Regions from separate parts of the Psychrobacillus syltrankelensis genome, predicted to be linked through region 1. Evidence: riboswitches for the same ligand, from Rfam matches in the RefSeq annotation. Region 1 holds a riboswitch; each other region holds the start of a gene.
The links. A riboswitch is a leader RNA that binds a small molecule or an ion and turns the genes downstream of it on or off. The one in region 1 is predicted to bind S-adenosylmethionine.

Region 2: another riboswitch for S-adenosylmethionine. It lies ahead of ACTSKG_RS19015 (methionine ABC transporter ATP-binding protein); the one in region 1 lies ahead of ACTSKG_RS07500 (methionine ABC transporter ATP-binding protein).
Region 3: another riboswitch for S-adenosylmethionine. It lies ahead of ACTSKG_RS09815 (methionine biosynthesis PLP-dependent protein); the one in region 1 lies ahead of ACTSKG_RS07500 (methionine ABC transporter ATP-binding protein).
Region 4: another riboswitch for S-adenosylmethionine. It lies ahead of ACTSKG_RS16130 (bifunctional homocysteine S-methyltransferase/methylenetetrahydrofolate reductase); the one in region 1 lies ahead of ACTSKG_RS07500 (methionine ABC transporter ATP-binding protein).

The regions. Positions count from the first base shown of each region.
Region 1 is NZ_CM144227.1:1,497,953-1,502,891, reverse strand. It holds gene ACTSKG_RS07510 (MetQ/NlpA family ABC transporter substrate-binding protein) at 1-479, opposite strand, end outside; gene ACTSKG_RS07505 (methionine ABC transporter permease) at 496-1,158, opposite strand; gene ACTSKG_RS07500 (methionine ABC transporter ATP-binding protein) at 1,148-2,173, opposite strand; SAM riboswitch class I at 2,329-2,436, opposite strand; partial or broken gene ACTSKG_RS07495 (AzlD domain-containing protein) at 2,536-2,817, opposite strand; partial or broken gene ACTSKG_RS07490 (hypothetical protein) at 2,771-2,908, shown strand; gene ACTSKG_RS07485 (AzlC family ABC transporter permease) at 2,849-3,556, opposite strand; gene ACTSKG_RS07480 (TVP38/TMEM64 family protein) at 3,724-4,365, shown strand.
Region 2 is NZ_CM144227.1:3,856,094-3,861,032, reverse strand. It holds gene ACTSKG_RS19030 (nuclease-related domain-containing protein) at 1-839, opposite strand, end outside; gene ACTSKG_RS19025 (MetQ/NlpA family ABC transporter substrate-binding protein) at 946-1,770, opposite strand; gene ACTSKG_RS19020 (methionine ABC transporter permease) at 1,833-2,501, opposite strand; gene ACTSKG_RS19015 (methionine ABC transporter ATP-binding protein) at 2,494-3,519, opposite strand; SAM riboswitch class I at 3,618-3,722, opposite strand; gene ACTSKG_RS19010 (thioredoxin family protein) at 3,769-4,080, opposite strand; gene ACTSKG_RS19005 (toprim domain-containing protein) at 4,091-4,435, opposite strand.
Region 3 is NZ_CM144227.1:2,036,023-2,040,961, reverse strand. It holds gene ACTSKG_RS09825 (class D sortase) at 1-401, shown strand, start outside; gene metC (cystathionine beta-lyase) at 659-1,846, opposite strand; gene ACTSKG_RS09815 (methionine biosynthesis PLP-dependent protein) at 1,846-2,964, opposite strand; SAM riboswitch class I at 3,083-3,188, opposite strand; gene ACTSKG_RS09810 (hypothetical protein) at 3,436-3,633, opposite strand; gene ACTSKG_RS09805 (TIGR00266 family protein) at 3,922-4,719, opposite strand; gene ACTSKG_RS09800 (aldehyde dehydrogenase family protein) at 4,888-4,939, shown strand, end outside.
Region 4 is NZ_CM144227.1:3,285,182-3,290,120, forward strand. It holds gene ACTSKG_RS16120 (protoporphyrinogen oxidase) at 1-576, shown strand, start outside; gene ACTSKG_RS16125 (nuclease-related domain-containing protein) at 706-1,650, shown strand; SAM riboswitch class I at 1,848-1,953, shown strand; gene ACTSKG_RS16130 (bifunctional homocysteine S-methyltransferase/methylenetetrahydrofolate reductase) at 2,031-3,890, shown strand; gene metH (methionine synthase) at 3,871-4,939, shown strand, end outside.

The DNA of each region.
Region 1 (4,939 bases):
TCTGTTAATGTAATAAGTTTAGCTGCTTCTAATAAACGAAGTGCACGTGCTTGGTTAGATGGATCGTCTGGAATCGCTATTTTATCGCCTTTTTTTATTTCAGAGATATCTTTAATTTTTTCGGAATAAATCCCAAGTGGAGCGAACATTGTGGAACCAATTGGCACGATATCATTGCCACTTTCGTTTACATACTGCGCTAAGAAAGACATATGTTGAAATGCATTTAAATCTATATCTCCGTTAGCAAGCGCATTATTTGGTAAAGTGTAATCGGCAAATTCAACTAGCTCAATTTCAATGCCTTCTTTAGCAGCTTTTTCTTTCAAAATTGGCCACTGGACGCCATCCGAACCGTTTACACCAATTTTCACTTTTACTTTTTCTTTTGTATTTGAATCTCCGCTTTTTTCATTTCCACATGCCGCTAGTAAAATTGCAGCAATAATTGCTAATAAAAATAAACTAAACTTTTTCATATCAAAACTCCTCTTTCTATCGTCTCATAAATTTTTTTGATAAAGTATTTCCTAGCCATTGTGCGAGTTGCACTAGAACAATTAAAATAATGACAGTTACGACCATTACACTACCATCAAAGCGTTGGTATCCGTAAGTCATGGCAAGATGTCCTAAACCGCCACCACCAACTGTACCTGCAACGGCAGAAAAATCGATTAAACTAACGCTAATAAATGTAAGTCCTAAAATCAGTGGTCCAAGCGCTTCGGGAATCAGTACGGTAAATATGATTCGAATGGGACTAGCACCCATTGCTTGAGCAGCTTCAATTACCCCTGGTTCAATACTTACTAAATTATTTTCCACGACACGGGCTATCGAAAAGCAAGCAACGATTGTCATTGGGAAGATGGCAGCTGCCGTTCCAATTGTTGTACCAATTACTAATCTCGTTAATTGTGAAATGGCAACTAAGAAAATAATAAATGGAATAGGTCGAATAATATTAATCAAAATATTTAACACTTGAAATAAGACCTTATTTTCCAAAATATTTTTCTCTCGTGTAACAAAAAGTAATAAACCAATGGCGATTCCAAGAATAGAGCCGAATATTAATGTAGTGATGACCATGACGATAGTTTCCCCAGTCGATTCTACAATTCGAGGCCAAAATGTTGTCCAATCAACTTTCATGGTGCGCAACCTCCTCAATGTCAACAATTGTTTCTAGGTCACTTAGACTTTTTTGAATCGCTTCGGAATTACCTTCAAAAGAGATTAGTAAATTCCCAAAAAGTTTTTCTTGTAGTTCTCGAACGGAGCCATAGACGATATTAAAGTGAACTTGATGCTTTTGGGTTACTTGCGACAGTACCGCATCATTTGTAATATCCCCTTTGAAAATAACGCGATATAATTTCTTTCCGCCTCTAGACCGCCACTCTTTTAAAATGGTTTCAGAAGGTAAATCTTGTTGAACAGATCGGATAAACCGTTGCGTCGTTAAATGTTGCGGATTGGTGAATACATCAAAAACATCTCCAGATTCTATTACTTCGCCATTTTCCATTACTGCTACACGATGGCAAATAGATTGTATGACATGCATTTCATGTGTAATTAGTAAAACTGTTATACCAAGATCTTGATTTACTTTTTTTAATAAACGGAGTATTTCCGCGGTTGTTTCTGGATCTAATGCTGAAGTAGCTTCATCACAAATGAGCACATCCGGAGAGGTGGCTAATGCCCGAGCAATTCCTACTCGTTGCTTTTGTCCTCCAGATAATTGGTCTGGATAATCCTTCGACTTATCGGATAAACCGACAAATTGTAATAATTCTTCTACTCGCTGATTAATTTCTTGTTTTGGTAAACCTCCAAGTTTAAGTGGGTATGCAATATTTCCTGCAACCGTGCGAGAGTTAAATAAATTAAAGTTTTGAAAAATCATCCCAATATTGCGGCGTCTTTCTCGTAGCTCTTTGGGAGATAGTGAATTGACATCAATATTCTGAATCATAACGGTTCCAGCGGATGGACGCTCTAGCATATTGACAAGTCTCAATAAAGTGCTTTTACCAGCACCACTAAAGCCGATAATGCCAAATATTTCACCTTCGTTCACGGTTAATGAAACATTTCTTACTGCATGCACCTCCCTTTTGCCAAGAAGAAATGTCTTGGAAACATTTTTAAATTCAATCATTATTAATAACCTCCTGAAAAGTTAGTTAATTCTTTACAGACAATAAATTACAGCTATCTAACTTTCTGACAGGGGAACGAAAAAGAGCTTCCTTTCTCTTATCTGTTAGCAGATAAGAAAAAGAAAGCTCTTCGAAAAATTGAAAAACAATCTCGTTCTCATCTTCCGAACATTAATTGTTCGTAGGAATTGGCACAGTGTTCAAAAGTGAATCTGCTGCCGAAACGTCATAGGGCCTGTCCCTCGGTTTCTCTTGATAAGAAAGTGATGTGCTATGTAATTGTTGTAAGAATTGATACCAACATTAAACAATAAAACCAAAAACGTCAAGCATACTTCCAAAATAAAATAATTCAAAATTATTAAAATATTAAACTATATATTGCCAAAACACTGATAGTTCCTAATACTACGACCATGACATTCGAGTAGATAATTGCAAGGGTAAAAGCGACAATTGCTCCAATAACTCCGAATAATAGATTCCCTTGTTGTACATATAAAATTGCTGGAAAAATTAACGCTCCTAGCACTGCAAATGGAATATTACTTAATACACCCGAGACAACAGGTGGTAATTTTCTTCCTTCTAAAAAAGTCAGTGGAAAAACCCTCGGAATGTATGTGACAATAGCCATTCCAAGTAGTGTCCACCAATACCAAGTACCCATTCGTTTAAGCTCCTTCCGGCAAACTAATACTACGTTTCGCATAAATAATTTCAACCAATATTGAAGATGCAAGCGTAGCTACTAAAATAGCCCAACCTGTTGATAATAATTCTGTCCAATAAAAGAATCCATTAATAATGGCAGCGAATAAAGCGAGCACTACTACTTTTCGATTCCCACGCATAGAAGGCACTAATAACCCGACGAACATAGCATATAAAGCAATAGACATAGCTGCTTGCAAAAAAGCAGGTAGGTTGGCGCCAATGACATGGCCGATAGCCGTGAATAAAACCCAACTACTATAACCAATCAGGGCTACCCCAAATGCAAAAGAAGTACGTACTTTATCCTCTTTTTGAGTAGCTAGCACAGAAAAGGATTCGTCAGTTATACCAAAAGCATATATTCCTTTAATCCATCTTTTTTCACTGTGCATCTTTTCATTCAACGCAGCCGTCATTAAGAAGTGACGAATATTAACGACAAACGTATTTAATACAATTAAAATGGGATCAACTCCGTTTGAAATTAGCGTCAATGACATATATTGGGACGCACCTGCGAAAACAAATACACTCATAGCTGTTGCTTCCATAATGGAGAGACCAGTGGTTTTTGCCAATAAACCAAACGTTAATGCTACTGGGAAATAGCCAATTGCAATACTAATTCCTGCTTTTAATCCTTTTAGAAATGAATTATTATTCATAATAAGCTCTAACCCCCTTTTAAAAATAGAATGAACAAATTATACTATATATCAAAAGTTTTATACATACGAAAATTGGGAATAGTATAAATATACATAGTTTGTAAACCCAATTTCTTTATCTCCGAGTGGAGAATTACTTATTTATTTCGTAGAGGAGAGTAATCATGCCTAGCTGGTTTTCATTTGAAACATTGACTAATTTAACACACGATTACCGAGCGTTAGGACCATTGATAGGAGTTCTTCTACCTTTCTTAGAAGCTTTTCTACCTTTTTTACCTTTAGTAGTTTTTATCGTAGCGAATGTCAATGCATACGGAATGTTATTCGGATTTTTATTATCGTGGGTAGGCTCCGCTGCGGGGGCTTACACAGTTTTTTTAGTTATTCGCAAGTATGGACGTGCTAGAGTGTTAGGCTTTATAACAAAACATGAGAAAATCCAAAAGTTAATATTATGGGTGGAGAGAAATGGTTTTGGACCATTATTTTTACTCATTTGTTTTCCTTTTACTCCATCTGCACTTGTGAATATAGTTGCGGGCTTGTCTAACATAAAAAAGAAAACGTACTTATGGACGGTCACATTAGGTAAATTGATCATGATATTAGTAGTAAGCTTCATTGGATCTGATATCAAAGCACTTGTAACGCAGCCTGTAAGAACGATAATAGTAGTTCTAATTGTTGTTATGCTTTGGTTTGTTGGGAAAAGTGTGGAAAAAAGAATAAATAACAAGTTGGAAGAGGACTATAAATTAAATCGTGACGAGAGACGGAGCACTGAGGTGAAAAGATTTGAGTAACTTAGTTGCTATCATGATTGATATTATCGTAGTGTTTACTATCCGGATTTTATAGCAAGAGGTTATGAAGTAATCGGTAAATCGGAAACCGCCTAAATACCGATATTTTCACTTTAAAGATAATTCATCTAATATTGGTAAAGTGAAGGCAAGATACCTGCCACCCTCTAAAGAAACTTTAAATTTTAACTTCGAATAATTTCCTTCTCTACTGTATGTTTTGTACAATAGAGAGAGGGAAATTATTCGTTTTTTTTATAAGATGAATCAATTTCATAATTTAAAGATAGAGCATAAAACACAAACAATATTAAAGCGAAATGTGAGAATATGTATAAATTACTCTACATAAATCAGCATGATTTCCGCTATCGGCGGACGCTTTCCGCGGGGTGAGCGATGAGCCATCACCGCCGCATTCGCGTCGTTTGTGATGTCTCATCTGTCTCACTCATCCCGCAGGAGTCGCCGCCTGTCGCTCCAATCAATAAATTAAGTATTGCTCGTGTTTTAATAATTAAATGCTATTTATGAAATTAACTTAAGATATAAATTATTATGCTATGAACAGGTT
Region 2 (4,939 bases), 1.6 Mb from region 1:
CTACATTCTTTATTGGTGATAGAATCTTTATACAATAAAAAATAGGTAGTGAGTGCGTTCTTATATGCATAGGGATCGTTGGTCTTACAAGCTGGACAATGCCATGTACGTTTGCGTTTGTGCATACCGATAAAACCGCATTTACTGCAATCAGCACCTCTTATAAGTTCTTCTGGTTGTATTGAATAATGTTTAGTTAGTGGGAATTTAGCAAATGGGGTATTATTCGTTAGAAGAATTTCTTTCATGTTTTCAATTTCTTCCATAGTAAGTGTGGGTTTATGTTTTTGAAATTGTCGAAGGTATGGACTGACTTCGTTCCTATTAAGTATTATTGCTTTGTCAGTAGAAGTTTTCACAAAACTATTTCGGGATGCGAATACAATAGCGCCATAGATTGGAACTAAAATATTATGATCCATGAAAAATTGTGAGAGTTGGTGTTTGTATTCGTTTAGTTGGAGTGCTGGACAAGGGTATTTTTTTATCTCTCCTGTTTCTTTTCGCTGGATTAGTTGGGACGGATTTTCTTCGAACTCTAACTCGCCGATAATATTTTTGACTTCCAAAATAATTGCACCATATGGAGTGATTAGTAAGAAATCCAGTTCGAACGCATTCTCTGCATGCAGTAGTAATTTGTGAAATACATAATATTTAAACGGCAGCTGCATTCTTTCAAGGTCATTATATACAATTTCTTCCCCAAAATCCCCTCCTTTTGTTGTACCTATTTCATTCAAAATTTTTAAATATAGTCGATGCTCCTGTGGTATTCTTTTTAATAGTTTTTCCATTGCTTCCACATGAATAGAATTTGCATAAGTTTTAGCAATCAATTTTTCTTCACCTCTAAATCAGATTAGCATGAATAATTAATTAAATCTATTAATATTCCATTCTCTTAAATAAAAAAGCAGACATGATTTCCATGCCTGCTTCTACTTATTTAACTGGTACAACTGCTCCATTCCATTTTTCCAGAATGAAATCTTGAATCTCTTTCGATTTTAAAGCTTCTACAAGTTTTTTAATAGCCGGTTTGTTTTCATCGCCTTTACGAACAGCGATAATATTAACATATGGAGATTCTTTATCTTCTAAAGCGATAGAATCTTTTAGTGGATTTAAGCCTGCGTCAATTGCATAGTTAGAGTTAATAAGAACTGCGTCGCCTTCTCCGTTTTCATAAAGCTGTACTAAAAGAGCTGCCTCATAATTTGCGTCAAACTTTAAGTTTTTAGTATTTTCAACAACGTCTTTTACTTCCGCTGTCGTTTTATCAATGCCATCTTTAAGTTTAATCAAACCTTTTGCTTCTAATAGAGATAAAATACGACCGTGGTCCGCTACAGAATTACTCATAATGATAGTAGCACCTTCTGGCAACTCTTCTAATGATTTATATTTCTTCGAGTAAACACCGATTGGTTCAATATGAATTCCACCTGCGTTTACAAAGTCATAGCCATTATCTTTAATTTGCGCTTCTAGGTAAGGTATGTGTTGGAAATAGTTAGCATCTAAATCTTTGGATTCTAAATCTTTGTTTGGCAAAATATAATCTTGGTATGTTTGAATATCAAGCTCAATGCCTTCCTTCGCCAGTATTGGTTTAACTTGCTCTAGAATTTCTGCATGCGGAACATTCGAAGCTCCTACTACTAATTTGGTACTTTCTTTCGCACCATTGCTACTATCTTTAGCACCGCAAGCAGCTAAAGCTAATAAACTTACTGCTAATAATGCTACTACTAATAATTTCTTCATTACATTTCTCTCCTTTTTATTTGTTTAATAAATATATGATCGAGTAAACTCGTAAACACCAATTATCTTTTATCGATTTTAGTTGTAATTACATCACCAATCCATTGAATTATAAATACCACAATCAAGATAAGAATGGTTGCAACTAGCGTTACATCCCCTCTATTACGTTGAAAACCGTCTAGGAATGCAAGAGTACCAAGCCCGCCAGCACCAATAATACCTGCCATCGCTGTATATCCAACTAGCGATATACAGGTAACAGTAATACCAGAAACTAATGACGGTAACGATTCAGGCAATAAAACTTTCCATATAATAGTAGAAGTTTTGGCTCCCATCGATTTAGCTGCTTCCAAAACACCTTTATCAATCTCCCGAAGTCCAATTAGTACCATTCGTGCATAAAACGGTGCTGCTCCAATTACAAGTGCTGGAAACGCAGCATTCGGGCCACGTATAGTACCTACAAGAAATTTCGTTAATGGAATCAATAAAATAATTAAAATAATAAATGGAATAGACCGAAAGATATTTACAAATGCTCCTGTAAGCCAGTTAGCAAATTTATTGGCCCACGCTTGATGTGGACTAGTTAAAAATAATAGAAGTCCGAGTGCTAAGCCAATGACAAATGTTAATAAAGTTGATATTGCTGTCATATAAAGTGTTTCTAGTGCAGCATCCCACATTTTAGGCCAATCAACATTTGGAAAAAGCGTATTAATCATTGTTGATCACCTCTGTATTAACTTTTTGCTCGTGTATGAATCGAATTCCTTCATCGATTGCTCGAGCGTCTCCGTCTAATTGAAGGATTAGTGTTCCATAAGCCCCGCTTTTAGTATGCGATATATTTCCTTGCACTATATTTACTTCTAGATCAAATTGCTTGATTAATCTGGAGAGAATTGGTTGTTCTGTTTGATCTCCAACAAAAACAAGTTTTATCAACTTCCCATTTGGATATAGCTCTCCCAAGTTTTGTATCGTCTGTTTCGCTTGGTTCGTTTCGGAGACCTGTGAAACAAATCGCTTTGTGATGGCTTGCTGTGGATTTTGGAAAACTTCTAATACATCTCCCTCTTCTACCACAAGACCATTTTCCATAACTGCTACTCGGTTACAGATTTTTTGAATGACTTGCATCTCATGGGTAATTAATACGATGGTTAACCCCAATTTTTCATTAATACTTACTAATAAATCTAAAATGGAATCAGTTGTTTCAGGATCAAGTGCAGATGTCGCTTCGTCGCAAAGCAAAACTTCTGGGCGGTTTGCTAATGCTCTTGCAATCCCAACCCGTTGCTTCTGACCACCTGATAATTGGGATGGATAATAATCTCCTCTTCCATCCAAGCCAACAAGTTCTATCAGTTCCTTCACTCGAGCAGATCGTTGTTCTTTAGGTACACCTGCTATTTCAAGTGGAAAAGCAATATTTTCTGCAACTGTTCTTGACCATAAAAGATTAAAATGTTGGAAGATCATGCTAACTTTTTGTCTTATTTGACGCAGCTTAACTTCATTTATGGAAGTAATTTCTTTATTGTTTACGATTATTTGTCCGGAAGTAGGCTTTTCTAATCCATTCAATAATCGGATCATTGTACTTTTACCAGCACCACTGTACCCAATTATCCCAAATATTTCACCTTTTTTTATGTCAAGATTTACATCATCCACGGCGACAATTGTACCTTGTTTCGTACTAAACTTTTTCGAAACATTTTTCAAACTAATCATGCAAATCCTCCTATCTTTCTATTCTTAAAAAATAAAAACCCCTTCTGCAAAAGAGCAGAAGGGGTGTACGTTATCATTCAAAATAACAGTCATCCATTCTCTCATTTCCCAAAGCAATTGCTTTGCGTGACTTGGCACCATTTCATTTTCATGACGGTTGCCGGGCTTCATAGGGCACTTCCCTCCACCTCTCTTAATAAGAGCGACACTATTTAATTGTTGTTAGTAAATCGAATTTTATCACGACATTTAGTTATCGTCAACACTTTTTATTATTTCAAATAAATAAGGTACAGACTGAAATGCGTATACTTTTTTTAGGAGTTTACCATTTTTAGCAATTAACAAACAAGGAACACTTTCAATTTCGTATTCCATTGCAAGATCTCCTAAATAATTAATATTCGCTTGTCCAATTGAGTAGTGCACCAATTCTTCTATTACGAGCATCATCTTAGAAGCTACTTGGCAAGTGCCACACATTGGCGTGTATAAATATAATAGAGAAAGGTCAGAAGCATTTTTAGCCTTCTCCCATTCTTCTCGCGACCATTCATTCACATTCATCATCCTATAGTAAAAATTCTTTTTTCACTTTAATATTAGCACGATGTAATATAGAAGCCAAAACTTTGAGTGGAGTTTTTTCTACTTCACCATTCATCGGACTAATAAATAAATGAATTGCTTCTGGATATTCTTTCCTCACTACAGAGCGAATTTGTTCACCTGATTTATCCGCATCAAGAAAAGCATAGATAGGTACGTCTTCAAAAGGACTTAACAGTTCTTCTAATTTCACATTAGAAATAGTACCATTTGTACAAATGATTTCAACGTCTTCCGCAAGAATGGTTAAAAGTCTCAGTTTATCCGATCTTCCTTCAACAAGAATTACTTTTTCACTGAACTCCATTATCTCCACTCCTCATTCATCCTATCCATTAGTATACGAAAAATCCCCAGATTATATAGTCTGATTGCACCTACAAATTCCATCAGCACCTAAAAGACTGCTATAAGCACCATAAACATGGCTATCAGCGCATAACGCAAGTCTATCAGCACCTACAAATTCCATCAGCACCTAAAACTCTGCTATAAGCACCTTAACCTTGGTTATCAGTGCATAACGCAAGTCTATCAGCACCTACAAATTCCATCAGCACCTAAAACACTGCTATAAGCACCTTAACCTTGCCTATCAGCGCATAACGCAAGTCTATCAGCACCTACAAATTCCGTCAGCACCTAAAACGCTGCTATAAGCACCTTAACCTTGGCTATCAGCGCATAACGCAAGTCTATCAGCACCTACAAATTCCATCAGCACCTAAAACACTGCTATAAGCACCTTATTCATAGTTATCAGCACATAACGCAAGTCTATCAGCACCTACAAATTCCATCAGCACCTAAA
Region 3 (4,939 bases), 540 kb from region 1:
CTGAAGTTGTAGGTATCTTAAAGATTCCCTCTATCCAATTGGAATCACCAGTTCTAGAAGGTGCAACTCCTGAAAATTTAAATCGAGCATTAGGTATGATTGCAGGACTCGATGAACCAGGGAAACTAAATGGAAGTGCCGCTATCGCAGGCCATCAATCTCATATTTTCGGCCAATTTTTTAATCGGTTAAACGAGCTTCAAATAGGGGATCGCTTTGAATTGGAGAAAAGAACTACTACTTTGCAATTTGAAGTATTTAATATTCAAATAGTAAAACCAGAGAATGTAGATATTTTAGAAAGACAAAAGGGAATTTCTTTGCTCTCTTTAGTCACATGCTATCCAAAAAGGTCCAATAAGTTTCGTCTCGTCATACAAGCGAAAAAAGTGGAGAATTAATTGGAATTTTGGAAATCGAAAAGAAAAAGTGTGCACTCTTTCATGAGGAGCACACTTTTTATTGATATTAGTTTCGGGTAGGATAGAATTGGTCTCCGATGCAAAGTTTGGTCTCGCTCCATCATTTAACAACTTTTAATATATAACAATTCCAAAACTATTTATTGCTCTCATTGAAATACACTTATCCCTTAACATCATTCCTAATTTATGGCATATTATAGCCAATTTCTTTTCCATTAATAGATTTCAGAATGCTAATGCTGGCTTAGGAAAGTTTGTTTCTCTGCTATTGTAAGAGCTTGGTCGAAATCAGCAATCAAATCATCCACATTCTCTAATCCGACGGAGAATCGAAGTAGTCCATCAGTAATTCCCCGTTTTTCACGTTCTTTTTTCGGCATTGCTGCATGTGACATTTGGGCAGGGTGGGATAGGATGGATTCAACACCACCAAGACTTACAGCAAAAACAGGTATTTTTACGCTTTCTACAAATGCTTTGGCAACTGCCCGATTAGGTAATCGGAACGAAAGAACAGCTCCGGGGCTTTTCGCTTGCTTCACATGAATTTCGCAACCAGGATGTGTAGATAAACCGGGATAAAAAACTTCTTCTACTAAGGAATGTTGCGTTAAATAGGTAGCAATTTTCTGTGCAGATTCTGAGGATTTTTCAAGTCGTACGCCTAACGTTTTGATACCTTGAATTAATGAAAAGGAATCTTGAGCACCTAAAACTGCTCCGAACGAGTTTTGAATGTAGGCTAATCGTTTTCCTAGTTCTTCATCTTTCGTTACAGCAAGACCTGCGATAATATCACTATGTCCTGATAAAAACTTGGTAGCACTATGTAGTACTACATCTACACCAATATTAAGTGGACGTTGATAAAGTGGAGTCATGAAAGTGTTGTCCAAAAAAGTAAGACAATCATTCGCTTTAGCAAGCGCTACAATGCTGGCGATATCAGTAATTCCAAGACATGGATTTGATGGTGTTTCAATATAAATCAATTTAGTATTTGAACGAATGGCATTTGAAACGGATTTTACATCTGTAAAATCAGCAAAAGTATGTTCAATTCCAAAACGGGGCAATACTTCTGTTACAAATCGAAAAGTTCCATCATATACATCTTCTGTAATGACAATATGATCACCTGATGATAAAAGCATGAAAGCAGAAGAAATTGCTGCAATGCCGGAAGCAAATGCTAATCCGCGAGTTCCGTCTTCAAGTTCTGCAATAGTTCGTTCTAAAGCATCTCTTGTTGGATTACCAGAACGGCTATAATCATATGGTCCAAATTCGTCAAAATTTCCTTGATGGAAAGTAGAAGATAAGTAAATAGGAACATTGACTGCACCAATTTTACTCGCTGACCAACCTCTCGTGGAAGCTGTTATTAAACTAGTCTCTAGCTGTTCGTTAGAATAGATCATTATTCACTCACATCACTTTCTAGTTCATTAAATACTTGTCTCAAGTCTGCAATTAAGTCCTCGACTTCTTCAACACCAACTGAGAAACGTAAAAGGCTATTATCTACACCACGGGCTATGCGCTCTTCTTCCGGTATATCTGCATGCGTTTGAGTAGAGGGATATGTAATGAAACTTTCCACTCCACCAAGACTTTCTGCGAAAACAATTAATTGGAGTTTTTCAAGGAAAGGCCCTACCCACTCGCTTTTTTGTAATCGAAATGAAAGCATACCGCCTTTTCCGGGATATAATACATTCTTTACTGCAGATTCGTTTTGCAAAAATTCTACTATCTTTTTCGCATTTATATCGTGCTGGTTCATTCGTAAATGAAGTGTCTTTAATCCTCTGATTAGTAGCCATGAATCGAATGGGGAAAGCACTGCGCCAGATGCATTATGATTTGCATATAATTTTTCACTTAATTCTGTCCCTTTTGCTATAACAAGACCAGCAAGCACGTCATTATGACCTCCAATATATTTGGTTCCACTATGAATGACGATATGTGCACCAAGCTCAATAGGGCGTTGAAAGTAAGGAGTTAAAAAAGTATTATCCACAATTAATAGTAATCGATGCTCTTTAGCTAATTCCGCATATTTCTGAATATCGATCTCCTGCATTAAAGGATTTGTCGGTGTTTCAATAAAGATTGCTTTTGTGTTCTTGGTAATAAGTGATTTTACTTCATCTACGGATGAAAATTTCGCATATGTAGTATGAATATTGTAAGAAACTGAGTACTGATTAAATAGTCGGTACGTTCCCCCGTAAAGGTCTTCTGGAGCAATCAATTCGTCACCAGATCGGAAAAGAGATAATACTAATTGAATTGCAGCCATACCAGAGCTACAGGCAAAACCTGCATCTCCACTTTCTAATTTAGCGATACCTTCTTCTAAAATAGCGCGGGTAGGATTTTTAGTACGAGTGTAATCATATCCTGTTGATTGGCCAATACCACCATGGATGTAAGCAGTTGACAAATAAATTGGCGGGTTAACGGCACCTGTTATCGAATCGCTGTGGTTTCCTAATTGAGCTAATTGGGTTTCTAAACTATTTTTTGACATACAGATTCATCCTCTTCTATTAAAATAATTACGCAAGCGTACAGGGACTGAAACTTCCCAAATAAAAAGAGGATTCTCTAATAAGAAGAGAATCCTCAAAAAAATACTGAAGTTAGTCTTCTTATCTTCAAGACGATGACCGTCTTTTGGAATTAGCACCACACCACTTTTGGCTGGTTGCTGAGACATCCTCGGGCCAATCCCTCCGTCTCTCTTGATAAGAAATAAAATATTAAATTTTCTAAATGTTAAATTTAAAATAGTTTATCACGGGATGGATAATAACACAAGGTGACAAATTAATAAGTATTTTTGTTCAAAGTATTAACTCATTCTGTGAGCAAAATAGAAAAGGACGGAAAGGGGATAAGTCAAGATAGATGGTTGTCCTTTGGTAAGGCTTGAAATATAAAAAAAGGCATGTGCGGTAAATGTCCCGAACATGCCGCGGATTTATTAGTCAACATTTAGCTAATGGAGCATCGGAAGGAAGAATGCAATTGCTCCAAGTACTATAGAAATCCAAGCAAGGAATTTTTGTGGGGAAGTTAAACCAACTAATCCTAAGACAACCGCACCAGCACCAAGTATCATAGGATAATAAAAGAACCCCACAATTGCTAATACAATTCCAATCCAACCAATCCACATACCTAAAGAAGCTTTCATTACTAACACCTCCTTTCCTATACTTAAGAACAATATTTTCATAGAAAAATGTTCTTCCACTAGTATATGAAGAGGAGGTCGATTCTTTATAAACAATTTGCGGAATAAAGTAGAATAAAAGAGTTTTTTACAGAAAACAAAAAAAATTAAGACCATGAACAGATTTGCTGAGTAATATATCTCAAGACTATCCAAGGCACTCCGGAAATGATTGAAAATAGGTTTTGTACTTAAAGGACGTTTGGGCTTTTCTTAAGAAGTAAATAAAAAGTGGCACTAAACAACTATTTATTTTCCTCCTAAAAGGTCAAATAATCCACCAGCGATACTTCCTTCATCCTTTGAGCCTCTACCTAGTGTTTGAGGAGCAGCTGCAAAAACACGGCTCGCTAAGCGGCTAAATGGTAACGATTGAATCCATACAGTACCTGGTCCACGAAGAGTAGCGAAAAACAAACCTTCTCCTCCAAAAAGAGCAGTTTTCACTCCTTTTACCATTTCGATATTGTAATTTACGTCAGAAGTCATCGCTACTAAACAACCAGTGTCTACCCTTAAAACTTCACCAGGCTGTAGTTCTTTTTTATGAATAGTTCCCCCCGCATGAATAAAAGCAAGACCGTCGCCTTCAAGTTTTTGCATGATAAATCCTTCTCCACCAAAAAAACCAGTACCTAACTTACGTTGAAATTCGATTCCAACAGAAACACCTTTTGCTGCAGCTAAAAAAGCTTCTTTTTGACAAATAACCTTACCGCGATATTCACTTAAATCTATAGGAATTATTTTTCCGGGATAAGGAGAGGCAAAATAAGCATGTTTTTTTCCATTACCGGCATTCGTAAATGTAGTCATAAATAAACTTTCGCCTGTTAACATACGTTTGCCTGCACCCATTAATTTTCCCATTAGTCCAGTATCAAATGAACTTGAGCCGTCACCAAAAATGGCTTCCATAGTAATGTCATCTTCCATCATCATTAAGCTACCTGCTTCAGCAACTACAGTTTCTCCTGGGTCTAATTCAATCTCTACAAACTGCATATCATCTCCATGTAATTTGAAATCAATTTCATGATTATTCATGTATATTTTCCTCCCTAATTAATATTTATTTAATAATACGAGAAAAGTAATAAAAAGTTTCAAATTGAAAATTCAAATTTTTCTATTTTTAAAAAGGGTTTTATTAAATAAATAGAGAATGTAGTTAAAAAGGAAGCATTTTCACCTATATAGAAAAGAGGTAGGGAAATGAAGTTAACTAATTTTATCGATGGTAATTGGCAAGAAGTTGGGGAAGTAA
Region 4 (4,939 bases), 1.8 Mb from region 1:
GTGTTGACAACCCCACATAATGTTTCACAAGCAATATTACAAAATGAGGAATTGGACAAAGACTTTAATAAGCTGAAAAACTCTTCACTTATTAGTATTTATCTTGGATTTGATATCCCTGATCATCAGCTTCCAGCAGAGGGAACAGGTTTCATTGTGTCTGAAAATAGCGATGTGAAATGTAATGCCTGCACATGGACAAGTCGTAAATGGAAGCACACATCTGCAAATAGTCATTTGCTTGTTCGAATGTTTTATAAGAGTTCAAATCCAGCGTTTGACAGCATGAAGCATATGAATGAGGAAGAATTGGTTCAAGTTGCATTACAAGATATTGAAAAAAGTTTGAAGTTAAGCGGTAAACCACAAGTGGTGGAAGTAACGAAATGGAACGACCAAATGCCAAATTACCATTTAGAGCATGGCGGAGCGATTAAATCATTAAATGAGAAATTATCCGATGAGCTACCAAATGTAATACTTGCAGGCTGTTCTTATTACGGTGTTGGTATCGGTGCTTGTATTAAAAATGGGAAAGAAACAGCAGAAATGATTTCTAGAAGAATTTTATTATAAATACATTTTTAGGACCAAAATTCTTTTTTGGTCCTTTTTTTGTGGAGAAAATGAAATTGTCGGTGCTTTAGTGAAATTTACATATTTTTTGACTATGATACGATGCGGTTAGGGGGTGTTTTATTGTTAGTGAAAACGCGTTCGGACGAGTATAGTTTTATTGGTTTACGGTTGTTGGATAGACGTTTGCCCGAGATGCATGAGATGAAAGAGCTGATTCATTCAAAATTGCATATGGCGAAGGCCGGGATTTATGGGGAAGTTCGCGTGGACGAGGTATTCCAGAAGTATTCATTTCCATTTGAGTATTTAGTGCTGCATGATGTTAGTTTGGAATCGTTTGGTAAGTTTCAGATCGATACAGTTTTTTTAACTCAATATTTCGCAGTGATTTTGGAGAGTAAGAATATAGGAGGGAAATTGCGCTTTAAACAGAATCCTTCCCAGTTAGAGCGAGAAAATGAGGATGGTAAAGTAGATTTATATGAAAGCCCAGAAGTACAGATTGAACGAAATATATATTTGTTCGATGAATGGATGCGACTGAACGAGGTAAAGATTCCTATTTACGGTGTAATTGTATTAACGAATTCTAAAGTAATGGTCATGGAGCCATGTACGAAATATCCTTTGATTCACCACCAGACAATCCCGGTGTTTTTGAGAAATATTGCTCGCAATAAAGTATGTTTAGAAGTGAATGAGATGCATAAGCTGGCAGAGAAAATCGTTGCGAGTCATCGACCTTATTTTCCTTATCCAATGTGCGAACGCTGGGGCATCAATCCGAATGATCTTCTGACTGGTGTATTTTGTGAGAAGTGTAATATGCATGGAATGGTAAAGAAGAAAAATGGCTGGAACTGTTTACTTTGTGGTCATGTAGACCGACTTGCCCATGAGAAAGCGATCTATGAATGGTTTGTGCTGGTTGGGGAAAGCATTAACAATCGGGAGTGTCGATACTTCCTAGAGTTGGAATCTTATCATATTGTGTCCAGAATACTAAAATCAATGAATCTGAAAGGGAGTGGTACTTCGAAAAACACCCTAATATATAGATGGAAATGGTAAATCGATCAATCTTTCTAGATAATCGATCAATCTCCGACCAGAATCGATCAATGTCTGCCCAATATCGATCAATCTCAGCACATAATCGATCAATCCAAGATCTCTACTACGAAGTATCAAGAAAATTCAAAACATACCTTGACGCTTTAGTGCAATAAAGGTAATATATGTCTAACATAAAAAAACTGAATAGTGAATTCTTATCAAGAGAAGCCGAGGGACTGGCCCTAGGACGCTTCAGCAACCAGCCGTAATGGTCAGGTGCTAAATCCAGCAGACTTGTATAAGTCTGAAAGATGGGAAGGGACGAATATTACAATACTCGTAAAGCCTTCTTTTCATGGAAGGCTTTTTTTGTATTTTAGAGAGGAAGAGAGCAAATGGGTTTACTAGAGAAACTACAAACAAATATGCTAACTGCAGACGGAGCAATGGGGACGCTGCTTTATTCATACGGAATAGATTATTGTAATGAGGAATTAAATATACAGAAGCCTGAAATTATTGAGAAGATTCATCAAGATTATATTGTCGCTGGAGCAGATATTATCCAAACGAATACATACGGTGCGAATGCGATTAAATTAGCAAGGTACGGATTAGAAAATCAAATGAAAGAAATCAATGAAGCGGCGATTACTATTGCAAAAAGAGCTGCTGCACCAGGTGGACAATTTGTGCTTGGTACGATTGGTGGTATACGTGGTATTCGGAAGAGTGATGCTTCCCTAAGTGAAATCATTGCAACACTTAACCAACAAGCTAGTCAACTCTTATCCGGCAACCCAGATGGGCTACTCCTCGAAACCTATTATGATTTTGAGGAGCTTACGGCATCGGTCACGCATTTACGTAAAATGACGGATACACCAATCATTGCTCAAGTATCGATGCATGAACCTGGTATTTTGCAAAATGGTTTATCGTTAAATGATGCATTACATCAGCTTGAATCCCTAGGTGCAGATATTGTTGGAGTTAACTGTCGACTCGGACCACATCACACGATTCAAGCATTTGAGGGAGTAATACTTCCTGAAAAAGCATTTCTCTCAGCATATCCGAATGCGAGCTTGCTCGATATGGAGGATGGACGTATTGTGTACGAATCGGAAGCGGATTATTTTGGGAGGGCAGCGTTATATCTTCGTGATGCAGGTGTTCGGCTGATAGGTGGATGTTGTGGGACTACTCCAAAACATATAGAAGCAGTGAAAAAAAGAATTGCCAACTTACCACCAATTACAAATAAAACCGTCACACCTAAAAAGCCAATAATCATTCAAGAACCAGAGCCAACAATCAATAAACCTCTACATGAAAAAGCGAGAACGGAAAGAACGGTTATTGTGGAACTGGATACACCGCGTCATTTGGACACGACCACTTTCATAGAGGGAGCGGAGAAACTATATGCTGCTGGAATTGATGCAGTCACAATGGCAGATAATTCACTTGCCTCACCGCGAATTAGTAATATGGCAATGGGATCAATGCTGAAATTCCAAAACAATATACGCCCACTTGCACATATTACTTGTCGTGATCGGAACTTAATTGGCTTGCAATCTCATTTAATGGGTCTTGATGCGCTTGGAATTCATGATATTTTAGCCGTAACTGGAGATCCAACAAAAATTGGAGACTTTCCAGGAGCAACAAGCGTTTATGACGTTTCTAGTTTAGAGTTACTTCAATTAATTAAACAATTAAATGAAGGTATTTCATTTTCAGGAAAATCGCTTCGAAAAAAAGCAAATTTCTCAGTAGCAGCAGCATTCAATCCGAACGTTCGCGTACTTGATCGCGCAGTAAAACGTCTAGAGAAAAAAATCGAGTGCGGAGCTGACTATTTCATCACGCAACCAGTCTATACAAAAGAAAAAATTCAAGAAATATATGAAGCAACCAAACATTTGTCCACACCAATTTTCATCGGGATTATGCCACTGACAAACAGCCGAAATTCAGAGTTCTTGCACAATGAAGTGCCTGGTATCAAGTTATCAGATGAAGTGCTTGAACGTATGCGTGCTTGTGGAGAAGATAAAGAGCGTTCTACAGTAGAAGGCATACAAATTGCAAAAGAACTGATTGATACTGCAACCGAATTATTTAACGGAATTTACATCATTACGCCGTTTTTCCGTTACGATATGACACTTGAATTAATTCAACATATTAAAGAGATTGATGAAAAGAAAGTGAGAGAAATCAACTATGTCCAAACATCTAATTGAACAACAGCTTCAAAATAGAATACTTATCATTGACGGTGCGATGGGTACGATGATACAAAATGCGAATCTTTCTCCAGAAGATTTTGGTGGGGAAGAATATGACGGTTGTAATGAGTACTTGAACATTGTGAATCCAGAAGTCATTGAACGAATTCACCGTGAATATTTAGAAGCGGGTGCTGACATCATTTGCACAAATACCTTTGGTGGTACTCCTGTCGTGTTGAATGAATATAATCTTGGAAACGAAGCATATAATATTAATTTCCAAGCAGCGCAAATTGCTAAAAAATGCACAGCTGCATTCTCTACACCTGATTGGCCACGTTTTGTAGCAGGAGCAATTGGACCGACGACAAAAACATTGTCAGTTACAGGCGGTATTACATTTGATGAATTGACGCACGACTTTTACATACAAGCGAAAGCTTTGGTCGAAGGCGGTTCTGATGTGATCTTACTAGAAACGAGTCAAGATATGTTGAACGTCAAAGCAGCAACAATTGGAATAAAACAAGCGTTTAGTGAAACAGGTAAAGAACTTCCGATAATGATTTCAGGAACAATCGAGCCTATGGGTACGACACTTGCTGGCCAAAGCATAGAAGCATTCTACATTTCGATTGAACATATTAAACCACTTTCAGTGGGGCTTAATTGTGCAACAGGGCCTGAATTTATGACGGATCATATTCGATCCCTTTCCGAGTTGTCGGATGGATATGTGAGCTGTTATCCGAATGCAGGATTACCCGATGAAGAAGGACATTATCATGAATCTCCCGAATCACTTTCGAAAAAATTAAGAGGTTTTGCGGAAAAAGGTTGGTTAAATATTGTGGGTGGGTGTTGCGGAACAACTCCTCCACACATTCGAGCAGTTCGAGAAGCAGTGAAAGATATTGCTCCGCGGAAACGAACGGAAACCGTACATGGTCATGTCGTGTCTGGAATCGAGCCGCTACTGTATGATGATTCGATGCGCCCGCTTCTTATAGGAGAGCGTACGAATGTAATTGGTTCACGAAAGTTCAAGAGACTTATTGTGG